Regions from separate parts of the Streptomyces panacea genome, predicted to be linked through region 2. Evidence: riboswitches for the same ligand, from Rfam matches in the RefSeq annotation. Region 2 holds a riboswitch; each other region holds the start of a gene.
The links. A riboswitch is a leader RNA that binds a small molecule or an ion and turns the genes downstream of it on or off. The one in region 2 is predicted to bind cyclic di-AMP.
Positions count from the first base shown of each region.

Region 1 (3,180 bases), on a different contig from region 2:
TGCCGGGGGCGGGTTCACCGTCGTGTGGCACCACGGCTCGCCGCAGACGGGCGCACCGCTGGAGCCGCTGCTCACCGCGGCGGCGGCGCGCGGTATCCGGCTGGTGACGTACGGCCGCCCCAGTTACGGAGGTTCCAGCCCGCTGCCGGGCCGGAACGTGGCCGCGGCGGCGGACGACGTGGCCCGGATCGCCGACGCTCTCGGCGTGGGGTCGTTCGCGGTGATGGGGGCGTCCGGTGGTGGGCCGCACGCGCTGGCGTGCGCCGCGCTGCTGCCGGACCGGGTGACGGGTGTGGCCTGCCTGGCGGGCATCGCGCCGTACACGCGGGACTTCGACTGGTACGAGGGGATGACCTCGCCCGGGGGCCTGCGGGCCGCCGCCGACGGGCGCGAGGCGCGCGAACTGTACGCGGCGACGGACGAGTTCGACCCGTCGAGCTTCACCTCCGCCGACTTCGCGGCGCTGGCGGGCACGTGGACGTCGCTGGGGGCCGACGCGGGGAAGGCGGGTCAGGCCGGGGCGGACGGGCTGATCGACGACGATGTCGCCTTCGCCACCGCGTGGGGCTTCGACCTTGCGGAGGTGGCCGCGCCCGTACTGCTCGTGCAGGGCAGCCTCGACCGGGTCGTACCACCCGCGCACGCCGAGTGGATGCTCGCCGCTCTCCCCCGCGCGGAGCTGTGGGTGCGGCCCGAGGACGGGCATGTCTCGGTGCTCGACGTGTGCCCGTCGGCGATGGACTGGCTGGTGGCGCGGGGCGAGATCCTTACCCAGGGGCTGTCCTGAGCTCCGCGGTTCCGGTCCGGGGCGCCTCACGCCGCTCGCCGGCCGGGCCGCGTGTGCGGCCCGGCCGGCGAGGGAGGGACAGACGCGGCCCGAGAGTCGCGCGAGGTGGTGATACCGCCTCTTAGTAGGGGCCGTTGACGTTGTCGATCGAGCCGTAGCGGTCGGCCGCGTAGTTGCACGCCGCGGTGATGTTGGCGACCGGGTCGTAGCTGTCGGTCGACGTGCCGGGCACGTGGTACGCCTCGAACGTCGGGTCGATGACCTGGAGCAGGCCCTTCGACGGTATGCCGGCCGCGGCGTTGGAGTCCCAGTTGTTGATGGCCTGGGGGTTGCCCGCGGACTCGCGCATGATGTTGCGGTGGATGCCGTCGTACGAGCCGGGGATGCCGTTCTGCGCCATGACGTCCAGCGCCTCCCGGATCCAGCCGTCGAGGTCGTTGGTGTAGGACTTCGCGGCGGCCTGGACGGCTTCGGCGGGCTTGGCCGAGGCTTCCTTGGCCGAGGCGGTCGGGGCGGCGGCTGCCTTGGGCTTTCCGGCGAGCTTCAGCTTCAGGCCGGGGCGGATGAGCGACGGGTTGTCGCCGACGGTGTCGCGGTTGGTCTTGTACAGCGCCTTCCAGCCACCGCTCACGGAACGGGCGTCCGCGATCTTGGCCAGCGACTCGCCCTTCACGACGGTGTGGGTCACCTTCTGGGCGGCGGTGACGGCCGACGGGGCCGCCGCGACGTGCTGCGGGGCGGGCGCGGCGCCGGCCGTGGTGGCGGTCACCAGGGGCAGGGCGAGTGCGGCGCCGCCCGTGCCGACGGCGATGAGCCGGTGGGCGAGCGGGATGGTGCGGGAACGGCGGTGCTTACCCTGTGCGGGCATGACGAGGTCCTCTCCGTCGCCTGCGAGGTGAGCTGTCGGGTTCGGGCGGGAGATGCCCGGCCGCGCTGTGGGCGCGGCTTCACCCCGAGCCGGTCCGGTGTTCCGGATCGGCGACTTACCTGGGTCCCCCGCTCCTGCCGTACGTGAATGGTTGGATGCGGTTTCCGGACGGCGGCAGGATTCGGCGTTCCGTCCGGAATGACGAGAACGTAAGCGAGAACGTCCGGGCGAAACAAGTCCTGAATTCACGGCACCATGCCATTCACGGGTCCGGTGGAGATCAATCCGAATTCCTGCCCGGCGATTCAGGTCTCAACTTTCTTTTCCAGTGCGGGAAGTGGCCAGTCGGGCGGAACGCGTGACCCGCCGCCCCTGTGACACACATCACGGGCATTCAACGCAACCACGCATACACAACACCATCCAGAAAGGGACAAGTTAGGCGCGAAATACCCATAACGACCCACCCCGCAAAGCGGACAAATGATTACTTTATGTGGATCGCGGCGAAGTGGAGGCGAGGTGCCCACCCCTGGGCGAATTCACTGTCGACAGCCCGCCAACACCCTTTGTCCACGCGCGCATTCGACCCGGCCCCCCGTCACGTGAATGCGGCGCCGCCCTCCGGCGAAGGTTTCCGCGGAGGGTTCGGGGGCGGAGGGTTCGGGAGGGGACCGGGCGCCGCTGTGCCCGATACCCGCGAAGCGGTTCCCTCGGGCACGTGACGTCATGGAGTGACTACGCCGACGACTCGGCGCCTTCCACCGCTCCCCTCGCGGAGCGGTACGGAAGGCGCCGAGCGGGCTCGCGACCTAGGGATATGTACCTAAAAGCCCATATTTGTGAACCAGGGGTCGGGGGCCGGGGCCTAGTTGACGGCCTGCTTGGTGCCGGGGCCGCCGGTGATCACGAAGCTCGATCCCGGCTCGACGAGGACGTCACCCTCGGCCGAGCCGGTGATGGTCACGTTGGTCAGCGCCGCGCTGCCGCGGGCGCCGCCCATCGCCAGGACGCCGGAGCCGTTGTTGGACTTGTGAATCGTCACGTTGCCGATCTCCACGTCCGGTACGTTGCCGCCGCCGTTCTTGAACTGAATGCCGTCATAGGTGGAGTCCGAGATCTCGGTGTCCCTGATCTTGACTCCGGTGATGTCCCGGCTCGCCGGGAAGATCGTGATCGCGCCGAACTCCTGGTCCTCGTTCCAGAAGGCGCCGCCGGTGCGGTGGAGCGCGTTTCCGGTGAGCAGGGTCTCGCCGGAGAAAGGCAGGGGGTCGTGGTCGGTCGCCAGCATGATGCCGGGATAGTTGGCGGTGTCGGCGATCAGGTTGTTCTGCACCTTGTTGCCGTAACCGCCGTATATCGCGACGCCGTTCGCCCGCCAGGGCAGCTGAATGGTGTTGTTGGTGAACGAGTTGTCGTGCGCGATGTCCACCGCCGGGTCCTTGACGTACCGGTTGGCCCAGATGGCGAGCGAATCGTCACCCGTGGTGCGGAAGGACGAATTGTCGACCTGCGAATCGCGCGT
Region 1 covers NZ_JARJHW010000149.1:27-3,206, forward strand. The annotation lists partial or broken gene P3L51_RS27270 (alpha/beta fold hydrolase) at 1-787, shown strand, start outside; gene P3L51_RS27275 (LysM peptidoglycan-binding domain-containing protein) at 909-1,655, opposite strand; cyclic di-AMP (ydaO/yuaA leader) riboswitch at 1,660-1,826, opposite strand; gene P3L51_RS27280 (right-handed parallel beta-helix repeat-containing protein) at 2,524-3,180, opposite strand, start outside.
Region 1: linked by a shared signal. The riboswitch ahead of P3L51_RS27275 (LysM peptidoglycan-binding domain-containing protein) and the one ahead of P3L51_RS25715 (C40 family peptidase) in region 2 are both predicted to bind cyclic di-AMP.

Region 2 (3,180 bases):
TCGCTGGGCAGCCAGGGCGGCGCGGTCCTCGGGCCGGCCCGGGTCATCGACCAACTCGTCAACACGGCACGGTCGTTCATCTTCGACACCGGCCTCGCCCCGGCCGCCGCCGGTGCCGCGCTCGCGAGCCTGCGGCTGCTGCGCGGGGACCCGTCGCTGGCGGTACGGGCACGGGCGGTGGCGCTCGCGCTGCACCGCGGGCTGACCGGGGCGGGGCTGACCGCCGTACGCCCGGACGCGGCTGTCGTCTCCGTCCGGGCGCCGTCCCCGGGGGCGGCCGTGCGGTGGGCCGCCGACTGCCGGGCGGCGGGTCTGGTGGTGGGCTGCTTCCGGCCGCCGTCGGTGCCGGACGGGATCTCCCGGATCAGGCTCACGGCCCGCGCGGACCTGACCGGCGTTCAGGTCGAGGCGGCGCTGGCGACGATCGTCGCGACCGCGCCCGCCGGGGCCGTGACACCGGCCGCCTGAGCACGCGCGGACCTCCCCGCGGACGGGGCCGCGAACAGGGCCGCCGACTTCCCCGCGGACGGCCCGCGGACTTCCCCGCGCGCGCCGTCGCCTGTCGGTCGCCGGGGCCGGAAACTTGAGTCCGCTCAAATACGGTCTCGCGTAGCAGGGTTCACCGCTTAGAGCGACAGAGGGGGCCATATCCCGGCGGATCGCCCGTGCGTCGGGTGTCGTTGGTGGCAGTGTGGCGCGAAGCGCAATCCGGGGACGTACTCGCGGGCATCAGCCATAGGTCGGTCTGCGTCCCGGTGGGAAAGGGACAGCGTCGCCATGGCAGACCATCAGGAAGCATCCGTCACCCTGCCGAGCGATCCGGCCTCGGTACCGGAGGCACGCAGATACGTCGCCCGTGTTCTCGCCGAATGGGGCCTGCCGGGTGACGCGGACACCGCCGAAACGGTTCGCCTGATCATCTCGGAGCTCGCGACCAACGCCGTACAGCACACGTTCGGCAGGTCGCCGACCTTCACGGTCGACCTCACCCTGGAGCGCGACGAGCGACTGCGCCTCGGAGTCACCGACAGCCACCCGCGGTGGCCGCAGCGGCTCCCGGCCGCCGTCCAGCAGGACAACGGCCGCGGCATGGTCATCATCCGGGCGCTGACCGCCGAGTACGGCGGCGGACTGTCCGTCACACCCACCGCGGACGGCGGCAAGACGGTCTGGATCACCCTGCCCTGGACGGCCCGGACCCAGGACGACCAGGCCCGGGGCTGAGCGGCCCGGGGCCGACGGGGCGTCAGCCGACCCGGCCGTACCAGACGCTCCGTGACCAGATGCGCTGGAGCCGCACCACCTGGCCGCTCTTCGGCGAATGCCACATCTTGCCGCCGCCGGCGTAGATCCCGACGTGGTAGACGCTGTTCCCGGAGTGGAAGAACACCAGGTCGCCCTGTTCGCGGCTGGAGGCCGCGATGTGCCGCGTCCGGTTGTACTGCTCCTGAGCGGTACGCGGGAGCGCCTTGCCGGCCTTCTTGTACGAGAAGAGCGTCAGACCCGAACAGTCGAACCGGTGTGGACCCGACGCCCCGTACATGTACGGCGCGCCCTTCTTGGAGGCGGCCACATCCAGCGCCCTGGTGGCGACGGGCTGGGCGTGGGCCTCCGACACGGCGCCGGGCGCCAGCATCGTGCCGCCCACGGCGGCGAGGAGGGCCGATGCGGTACCGGCCCGGGAGAGCAGCGACGGGACATGCGTCTGCGCGGACATGCGGAACCCTTCGTCAGCCGCCTGTGAAGGATGACCTGTCGGGTTCGGACTGGCGAAGACGCCCGGCCGCGTGAGCGGCTTCACCCCGAGGAGCGGTCCATGGTCGGACCGCCCCGAACTGCTCGGGTCCTCCACTCCTGCCGATCCACTCGTGTCGACCAGTCATCCGGAGCGGCGGCAGGACTCGGCGTCCACCCGGACCGCCCCGCCGAGGTGGCGGGGGCTTGTCGTCACACGGATCTTGACGCGGCCTCAGCGCGATTCCGCGTTGAAACGACCTTGTGTGACTCTCATCACGTATGACCCATTGGGGTTGGTATGGCCGATTCGGTGAACGGCTCATCCGACCGCTCACGCGCTGTACCTGCGACGCAGCGAGACGTTACGGCCGGACGGCCGATCGCCCGTCGCAAGTTGCCGGCCCGGCCGCTTCGGGCGGGTCGATACGCCGAACGGGCAGCCAAATGCCCTACGGGCGCGTCGGAACGGGCGTGTCCGCGCGGGACGGCGGGTCGCCGGTCCGTATCGCGTCGCGCCGCCGTGTCGGTGTCATGTCACCTCAAGTCGCCGGTCCGGGCGGCATGGTGACGCGTCCGGCCCTGCGCTCCCCGTCGAGCATCCGGAGCGTACGGTCCAGGGTCGGTGTGTGCAGCTCCGTCTCGCCCCGCGCGTGCATCAGCGTCAGCGCGTCGCGCAGTTCGGCCGCTCGGGCCACCAGGGCCTGTGCGGCCCGCAGTGCGCCGTACGTGTCGTCGGCGCGCGACGGGTTGATCCGGCCCACCAGGTCGACGACCCGGAGGTAGCTGTCGACGAAGTCGCCCTCGGCGCGGGTCAGCGCGGGCAGCGGCGGCAGTTCCGGTGGCAGCATCGGGCGCTCACCCGGGGGAGTTGAAGCCGAGGGATGCCCTGCGGTCCCGCGCGACCTGGTCCACCAGGCCGTACTCCATGGCGCCCGTCGCGTCGAAGATGGTGTCCCGGTCGATGTCGGAGTCGACCCGCTCGGCGCTCTGACCGGTGTGCCGCACCAGCATCCGTGCCATCAGGGCCCGCAGCCGCAGCAACTCCTCGGCGTGGATGGCGAGATCGGACGGCTGGCCGCGCACGGGCTCCTCGATTCCCGGCTGCTGGAGGACGACGCGCGCGCCGGGCAGTGCCATCCGCTTGCCCGGCGCCCCCGAGGCCAGCAGGACGGCGGCGGTCGACACCGCCTGGCCGAGACAGGTGGTCGTCACGTCGCAGCCGACGACCTGCATCGTGTCGTAGATGGCGGACATGGCGCTCAGCGAGCCGCCGGGGGAGTTGATGTAGAGCGCGATGTCCTGGTCGGGCGCCGCGTATTCGAGATGCAGCAGCTGCGCGATCACGTCGTTCGCCGAGGTCTCGTCCAGGGCGGTGCCGAGGAAGACGATCCGTCCCTCGAACAGCTTGGAGTACGGGTCGAGGGAGCGGGTCCCGGTGGAGGT
Region 2 covers NZ_JARJHW010000131.1:10,926-14,105, reverse strand. The annotation lists gene P3L51_RS25725 (8-amino-7-oxononanoate synthase) at 1-468, shown strand, start outside; gene P3L51_RS25720 (ATP-binding protein) at 778-1,224, shown strand; gene P3L51_RS25715 (C40 family peptidase) at 1,247-1,717, opposite strand; cyclic di-AMP (ydaO/yuaA leader) riboswitch at 1,721-1,887, opposite strand; gene P3L51_RS25710 (hypothetical protein) at 2,277-2,585, opposite strand; gene P3L51_RS25705 (ATP-dependent Clp protease proteolytic subunit) at 2,593-3,180, opposite strand, start outside.

Region 3 (3,180 bases), on a different contig from region 2:
ACTCCGAGGCCGCCACGTCGAGCGCGAGCGCGATGTCCTTGCCCGGGGCGTAGCCGGCTTCCTTGATGGCCACGAGGATCAGGTCGAGCGCGGCGCGGTTGGACTCCAGGTTCGGCGCGAAGCCGCCCTCGTCGCCGAGGCCGGTGGAGAGCCCCTTCTCCTTCAGGACCTTCTTCAGCGTGTGGTAGACCTCGGCACCCCAGCGCAGGGCCTCGGAGAACGACTCGGCGCCGATCGGCGCGATCATGAACTCCTGGATGTCCACGTTGGAGTCGGCGTGCGACCCGCCGTTGAGGATGTTCATCATCGGAACGGGCAGCAGGTGCGCGTTCGGGCCGCCGAGGTAGCGGAAGAGCGGCAGGTCCGAGGCCTCGGACGCGGCGTGCGCCACGGCCAGGGAGACACCGAGGATGGCGTTGGCGCCGAGCGAGGACTTGTCGGGCGTGGCGTCCAGGTCGAACATCGCCTGGTCGATCAGGCGCTGCTCGGTGGCGTCGTAACCGACGAGCTCCGGGCCGATCTGCTCGATGACGGCGAGGACCGCCTTCTCGACACCCTTGCCCTGGTAGCGGTTCTGGTCACCGTCGCGGAGCTCAAGGGCCTCGAACGCACCGGTGGACGCACCGGAGGGGACAGCAGCACGGCCGGTGCTGCCGTCGTCGAGGCCGACCTCGACCTCGACCGTTGGGTTGCCTCGGGAGTCAAGGATTTCCCGGGCTACGACGACGTCGATGGACGGCACGAGCATCTCCTTCTGGGATGTGACGCGTGGAGTGCAGAGCCTCGTTGGCCTTGCGGCATGAGCCTAACCGGCTCCCGGTCGGCGGTCGGCAGATGCCCGCCCGCTGGGACGAAAAGAGTCCTGAATGCCCGTTCAGCCGCGAATGTCCTGGGGTCCGGCCCGGCCCGGTCCAGCCCTGTCCGGTCCGGTCCGGCCCGAAGGCGGTGGCGGCCGGGCGGGGCCGAGCCCCGGCACGGCGCGTCCGGGGGGAGTGAGGCGCGCCGTGCCGGGGCTCGGGCAGGGAAGGGTCAGCTCAGGTGGAGCTGCTGACCCGGGAAGATCTCGTCGGCGTTCTCGACGATGCCCTTGTTCAGATCGAAGAGCTTCTTCCAGCCACCTTCGACCTTCTTGGTGTCGGCGATCTTGGAGAGCGTGTCGCCGGCCTTGACCTTGTACTCGCCGTCGCCCTTCTTGACCGGGCCGCGCGTCTCACCGCGCGAGGCGGACTGCTCCTGCGCGGCGCGCGGGGCGGACTCCTGCTTCGGAGCGGCCTTCGGGGCGGCCTTGGGAGCGGCCTTGGGGGCCTGCTCCTGGGCCTGCTGGCCGGAGTCGTCGGAGCCGGCGTTGTTCGCGGCGTTGGACAGGCCGACGCCACAGCTCGGCCAGGCACCCTTGCCCTGGCCCGCCAGGACCTTCTCGGCGACCTGTATCTGCTGGGACTTCGAGGCCTGGTCGGCGCTGGACGCGAAGGCGCTGCCGCCGTACGCGGCCCAGGTGGAGGAGGAGAACTGGAGGCCGCCGTAGTAACCGTTGCCGGTGTTGATCGACCAGTTGCCGCCGGACTCGCACTGGGCGACGGCGTCCCACTCGGAGGTGGTGGCCGCGGAGGCGGAGGTGGCGCCGATCAGCGGGACCGCGACAGCGGCACCGGTGATGCCGGCGAGCGTGGCGTAACGGACGGCCTTGGACGGGCGGCGGTGCTTGGCCCTGCCGGACTTGCTGGAAAACAGCATGCGAGATCTCCTCACCGACGCCTACGAGGTGAGCTGTCGGGTTCGGGCCAAGTGAGTTGCCCGGCCGTGTGACCCGGGAACGCCTTCACGTCCCCCTGCACACGACTGCACCCCGAGCCGGCCGTACTGACCGGCACTTACCTTTGGGTCCCCCGCTCCTGCCTTCGGCGCTTGACGCGACGACTACTCCCCCCGACCGACGGCAGGATTCGGCGTGACGGTCGACGGTGCCCGCGGTGCGAGCGGTTCAGACCGTAAACACAGACATCCCGGATGTTCAAAGGAGGAACATCCGGGATGATTCGCCCATCCCGTCCCGGGGAAACCCCTGTTTACGCAGGTCGGGACGGAGGCGGGGCGACGTGCCGGTCAGACCGCATCAGTTGGGGCGAAGAGACCCTTGTCTCACTTGCCCAGATACGGACATAGACCGTTTAACTACCCCTACTTCGCGGCCAGATCGAGACTCTGGCCCGGCAGGATCAGGTCGGCGTCGGAGCCCACGACCTCGCGGTTCGCCTTGTAGAGCGCGGACCAGCCGCCCTCCACCTTCTGCTCGTCGGCGATGGCCCACAGGTTGTCGCCGGCGCGGACGGTGTACGAGCCGTCGGCGGCGGTGTCGCCGTCGCGTGCCGAACCGTCACTCCGCGAGGCATGACGACCGCCGTCGCGCGCTTCGTCCGACGTGCCCGCTTCGGCCGTTCCATCCGATTCGCCCGATCCGTCCGAGGCGTCGGCCGACGTGCCCGCCTCGGGTGCCGCCTCGCCGCGGTGCTTGCCCTGGCCGCCGCCGGCCTCGGTAGCGGCGTCCGTGCTCGACTCCGTGCCCGGCCCCCCAGTGCCGGGCTCCTGGGCCTCCGAGGCGGAGTCACGGCCGAACTGACCGGACGCGGGCGTCGACTCGGGAGCGGCGGGCAGGACGGCCGTCTCGCTCGGCTCGGGCTCCGCGGGCGCCTTGGACTTCTGGGCGGCGTCGGAGGAGTCACCGGAGGGCTCGCCGTCCGGAGCCGTACCGGCGTCCGCCGTGAGCCCGGTGACCAGCGCGCAGGTCGGCCACGCGGTCGGCCCCTGCGCGTCGAGGATCTTCTCGGCGACGGCTATCTGCTGGCTGCGGCTGGCCTGGTCGGCGGTGGGCGCGTACGCCGTACCGCCGAAGTCGGACCAGGTCTCCTGGGAGATCTGGAGCCCGCCATAGAACCCGTTGCCGAGGTCGGCGCTCCACATGCCGCCGCTCTCGCACTCGGCGACGCGGTCCCAGGTGGTGGCGTCGGCCGCGCTGGCGCCGGTCGCGCCGAGCAGCGGAATGGCGATCGCCGAGCCTGTCACCCCTGCCGCGACGACGAGGGCGGGGGCTTGACGGGGCCGACGGTGCCGGCCGTTCCCGGAGCGCATGCGGTTGCCTTCCGTGAGACTGCTGAAACGTGAATCCCGAACACGTGACTGCTG
Region 3 covers NZ_JARJHW010000016.1:40,919-44,098, reverse strand. The annotation lists gene eno (phosphopyruvate hydratase) at 1-748, opposite strand, end outside; gene P3L51_RS06565 (transglycosylase family protein) at 1,030-1,734, opposite strand; cyclic di-AMP (ydaO/yuaA leader) riboswitch at 1,738-1,914, opposite strand; gene P3L51_RS06560 (transglycosylase family protein) at 2,179-3,126, opposite strand.
Region 3: linked by a shared signal. The riboswitch ahead of P3L51_RS06565 (transglycosylase family protein) and the one ahead of P3L51_RS25715 (C40 family peptidase) in region 2 are both predicted to bind cyclic di-AMP.

Region 4 (3,180 bases), on a different contig from region 2:
GAGCCGACGACCGCCGACGACGAGGACGCCGCTTCCGACGAGATCACCGACGAGACCCTCGACCAGCACGAAAAGGCGGACCAGTGACCGACGCTGCCGTGACCATGGAGTTCCACCCGCAGCCGACGGCCGGAGAGGCCAGGCCCTGGGCGTTCCCCGCACCTGAGCGCGGCGCGCTGCCCAACGGCCTGACGGTGCTGCGCTGCCACCGCCCCGGCCAGCAGGTGGTGGCCGTCGAGATCTCCCTCGCCGCCCCGCTGGAGGCGGAGCCCGAGGGCCTGGACGGTATCGCCACGATCATGGCCCGCGCGCTGTCCGAGGGCACCGACAAGCACACCGCCGAGGAGTTCGCCGCCGAGCTGGAGCGCTGCGGCGCCACGCTCGACGCGCACGCCGACCACCCCGGCGTCCGGGTCTCCCTGGAGGTCCCGGTCTCCCGGCTGCCCAAGGCGCTCGGCCTGCTCGCCGACGCCCTGCGCGCGCCGCTGTTCTCCGAGAGCGAGGTCGGCCGGCTCGTCACGAACAGGCTGGACGAGATCCCGCACGAGCAGGCCAACCCGGCCCGCCGCGCGGCCAAGCAGCTCTCCAAGGAGCTGTTCCCGGCCACCTCGCGCATGTCGCGTCCGCGCCTGGGCACCGAGGAGACCGTCGGACGCATCGACGCGAAGGGCGTCCGCGCCTTCTACGACGCGCATGTCCGCCCCGCCACCGCCACCGCGGTGATCGTCGGCGACCTCACCGACGTCGATGTCGACGCGCTGCTCGCCGAGACCCTCGGCGACTGGACGGGCGACACCTCGGAGCCGCGCCCCGTGCCGCCGGTGACCGCCGACGACACCGGCCGGGTGGTGATCGTGGACCGGCCCGGAGCCGTCCAGACCCAGCTCCTGATCGGCCGCGTCGGTCCCGACCGGCACGACCGTGTCTGGCCGGCCCAGGTGCTCGGCACGTACTGCCTGGGCGGCACGCTCACCTCCCGGCTCGACCGGGTGCTGCGCGAGGAGAAGGGCTACACCTACGGCGTGCGGTCCTTCGCGCAGGTGCTGCGCTCCGACCCGCAGGGCACGGGCGCCTCCATGCTCGCCATCAGCGGCTCCGTGGACACCGAGTCGACCGGGCCCGCGCTGGACGACCTGTGGAAGGTCCTGCGTACGCTCGCGGCCGAAGGACTGACGGACGCCGAGCGTGAGACGGCCGTACAGAATCTGGTCGGGGTCGCGCCGCTGAAGTACGAGACGGCCGCGTCCGTCGCGGACACGCTCGCCGACCAGGTCGAGCAGCACCTCCCGGACGACTTCCAGGCGCAGCTGTACGCGCGCCTGGCCGAGACCGGCACGGTCGAGGCGACGGCCGCCGTCGTCAGCGCCTTCCCGGGCGACCGGCTCGTCACGGTGCTCGTCGGGGACGCCTCGGTGATCCGGGAGCCGATCGAGGCCCTGGGTATCGGCGAGGTGAAGGTCGTCACCGGCTGAGGCCGACGACGCCCCACGCGGCGACCGCGCGAAACGGATAAAGGGAACCCCGGTGACGAACCTGTCGCCGGGGTTCCCCGCTATGTCCGCATTCAGGAGGACGTTGCCTGAATGCCCTGTGGCGTGCGCTACAAAATGGCCTGTCCGTTTGGTGATTGAAAGATGACCCCTTTAGCGTCGGTCCGGCTGTCCGCCAGAGCCCGCCGCATCCGCGGCACCGGACAGCCATCGCCGAGTCCCCGTCAGGCGCGAGCCTGGGGAGCCGGGGACCCATTCACGTCCCTGGGGTGAATCGGGGGCCTTCGCGCAATCCGCGGAGGAGCCCGTAGGAGACCTTCCTGCTCCGAACCCGTCAGCTAACCCGGTAGGCGAGAAGGAAGGAAAGGACCAGCCACTTCATGGCGTTCACCCGTGCCCCCGGGAAGCACCGTGCCCCGAGCCGAATGACGCGCAGAAGCGCGAACATCGCCGGAGTCGCGACTCTCACAGCGGCCGGTGTCATCGGCACCCTCGCCTCCCCGGCGCTCGCCGCCGACGTGGAGGCGGCCGTCGCCCAGGACGCCGTCCCGGTCACCCCGGTCCGCGCCATCGTCATCGACACCTCGCTCGCCGCGAAGATCGACGCCCAGGCCGACGCGCAGCACCTGGCCGTCCGGAAGGCCGCGGAGGCGAAGGCGGAGGCCAAAGCCGCGGCCCGCGCCAAGGCCGAGGCGAAGCGCAAGGCGGCGGCCCGCGCCAAGGAGATCCGCGAGGAGAAGGAGCGCGCGACACGGGCCGCGGAGCGCGAGCGCCTCAACTCCTACCGACTCCCCGTCACCGGCTCACCGGTCACCACCGGCTATCGGACCGGCGGCGCGCTCTGGTCCTCCGGCAGCCACTCCGGCGTCGACTTCCGCGCGGCGTCCGGCACTTCGGTCGTGGCCGTCGGCGCGGGCACCGTCGTCGAGGCCGGCTGGGGCGGCGCGTACGGCAACAACGTCGTCATCCGCATGAACGACGGCACGTACACCCAGTACGGACACCTCTCCTCGATCGGCGTCTCCGTCGGCCAGAGCGTCACGCCGGGCGCGCGGATCGCGCTCTCGGGCTCGACCGGCAACTCGACCGGCCCACACCTGCACTTCGAGGCACGGACGAGCGCGGAGTACGGCTCCGACATCGACCCGGTCGCGTACCTGCGCGCGCACGGCGTCGGCGTCTGACGGCACGGACATCCACCTACGACGAAGGCCCCGGCGTCCCGCGCCGGGGCCTTCGTCGTACAGGTGCGGCTCAGACGGTCTCGGGAAGCTCGTCCAGTCCCTCGGCGACCAGCTTCGCCAGCCGGTCCAGCGCGGCGTCGGCGTCGTCCGCGTCGGAGAACAGGACGATCTCGTCGCCGCCCTGCGCGCCCAGTCCCAGCACGGCGAGCATCGACGCCGCGTTGACCGGGCTGCCGTCGGCCTTGGCGATCGTCACCGGAACGCCGGAGGCCGTGGCGGCGCGGACGAAGATGGAGGCGGGACGGGCGTGCAGGCCCTCGGCCCAGCCGACGTTGACGCGGCGCTCAGCCATGGTGTTGCCCTTCAAAGTCACAGTTGTTGTCTAGACCAGTGTCTCATGTGCCCCGTAACGGACCGGTGAGGCACCCCCAGACTGCCCCGGCCGGACAACCGCCGCTACCCGTGTGCGCGCCGTAGGCTCTCCCCATGACGCCGCCGTCGCAGCA
Region 4 covers NZ_JARJHW010000015.1:13,915-17,094, reverse strand. The annotation lists gene P3L51_RS06210 (M16 family metallopeptidase) at 1-87, shown strand, start outside; gene P3L51_RS06205 (M16 family metallopeptidase) at 105-1,472, shown strand; cyclic di-AMP (ydaO/yuaA leader) riboswitch at 1,692-1,857, shown strand; gene P3L51_RS06200 (M23 family metallopeptidase) at 1,871-2,674, shown strand; gene P3L51_RS06195 (HPr family phosphocarrier protein) at 2,745-3,026, opposite strand; gene P3L51_RS06190 (bifunctional acetate--CoA ligase family protein/GNAT family N-acetyltransferase) at 3,161-3,180, shown strand, end outside.
Region 4: linked by a shared signal. The riboswitch ahead of P3L51_RS06200 (M23 family metallopeptidase) and the one ahead of P3L51_RS25715 (C40 family peptidase) in region 2 are both predicted to bind cyclic di-AMP.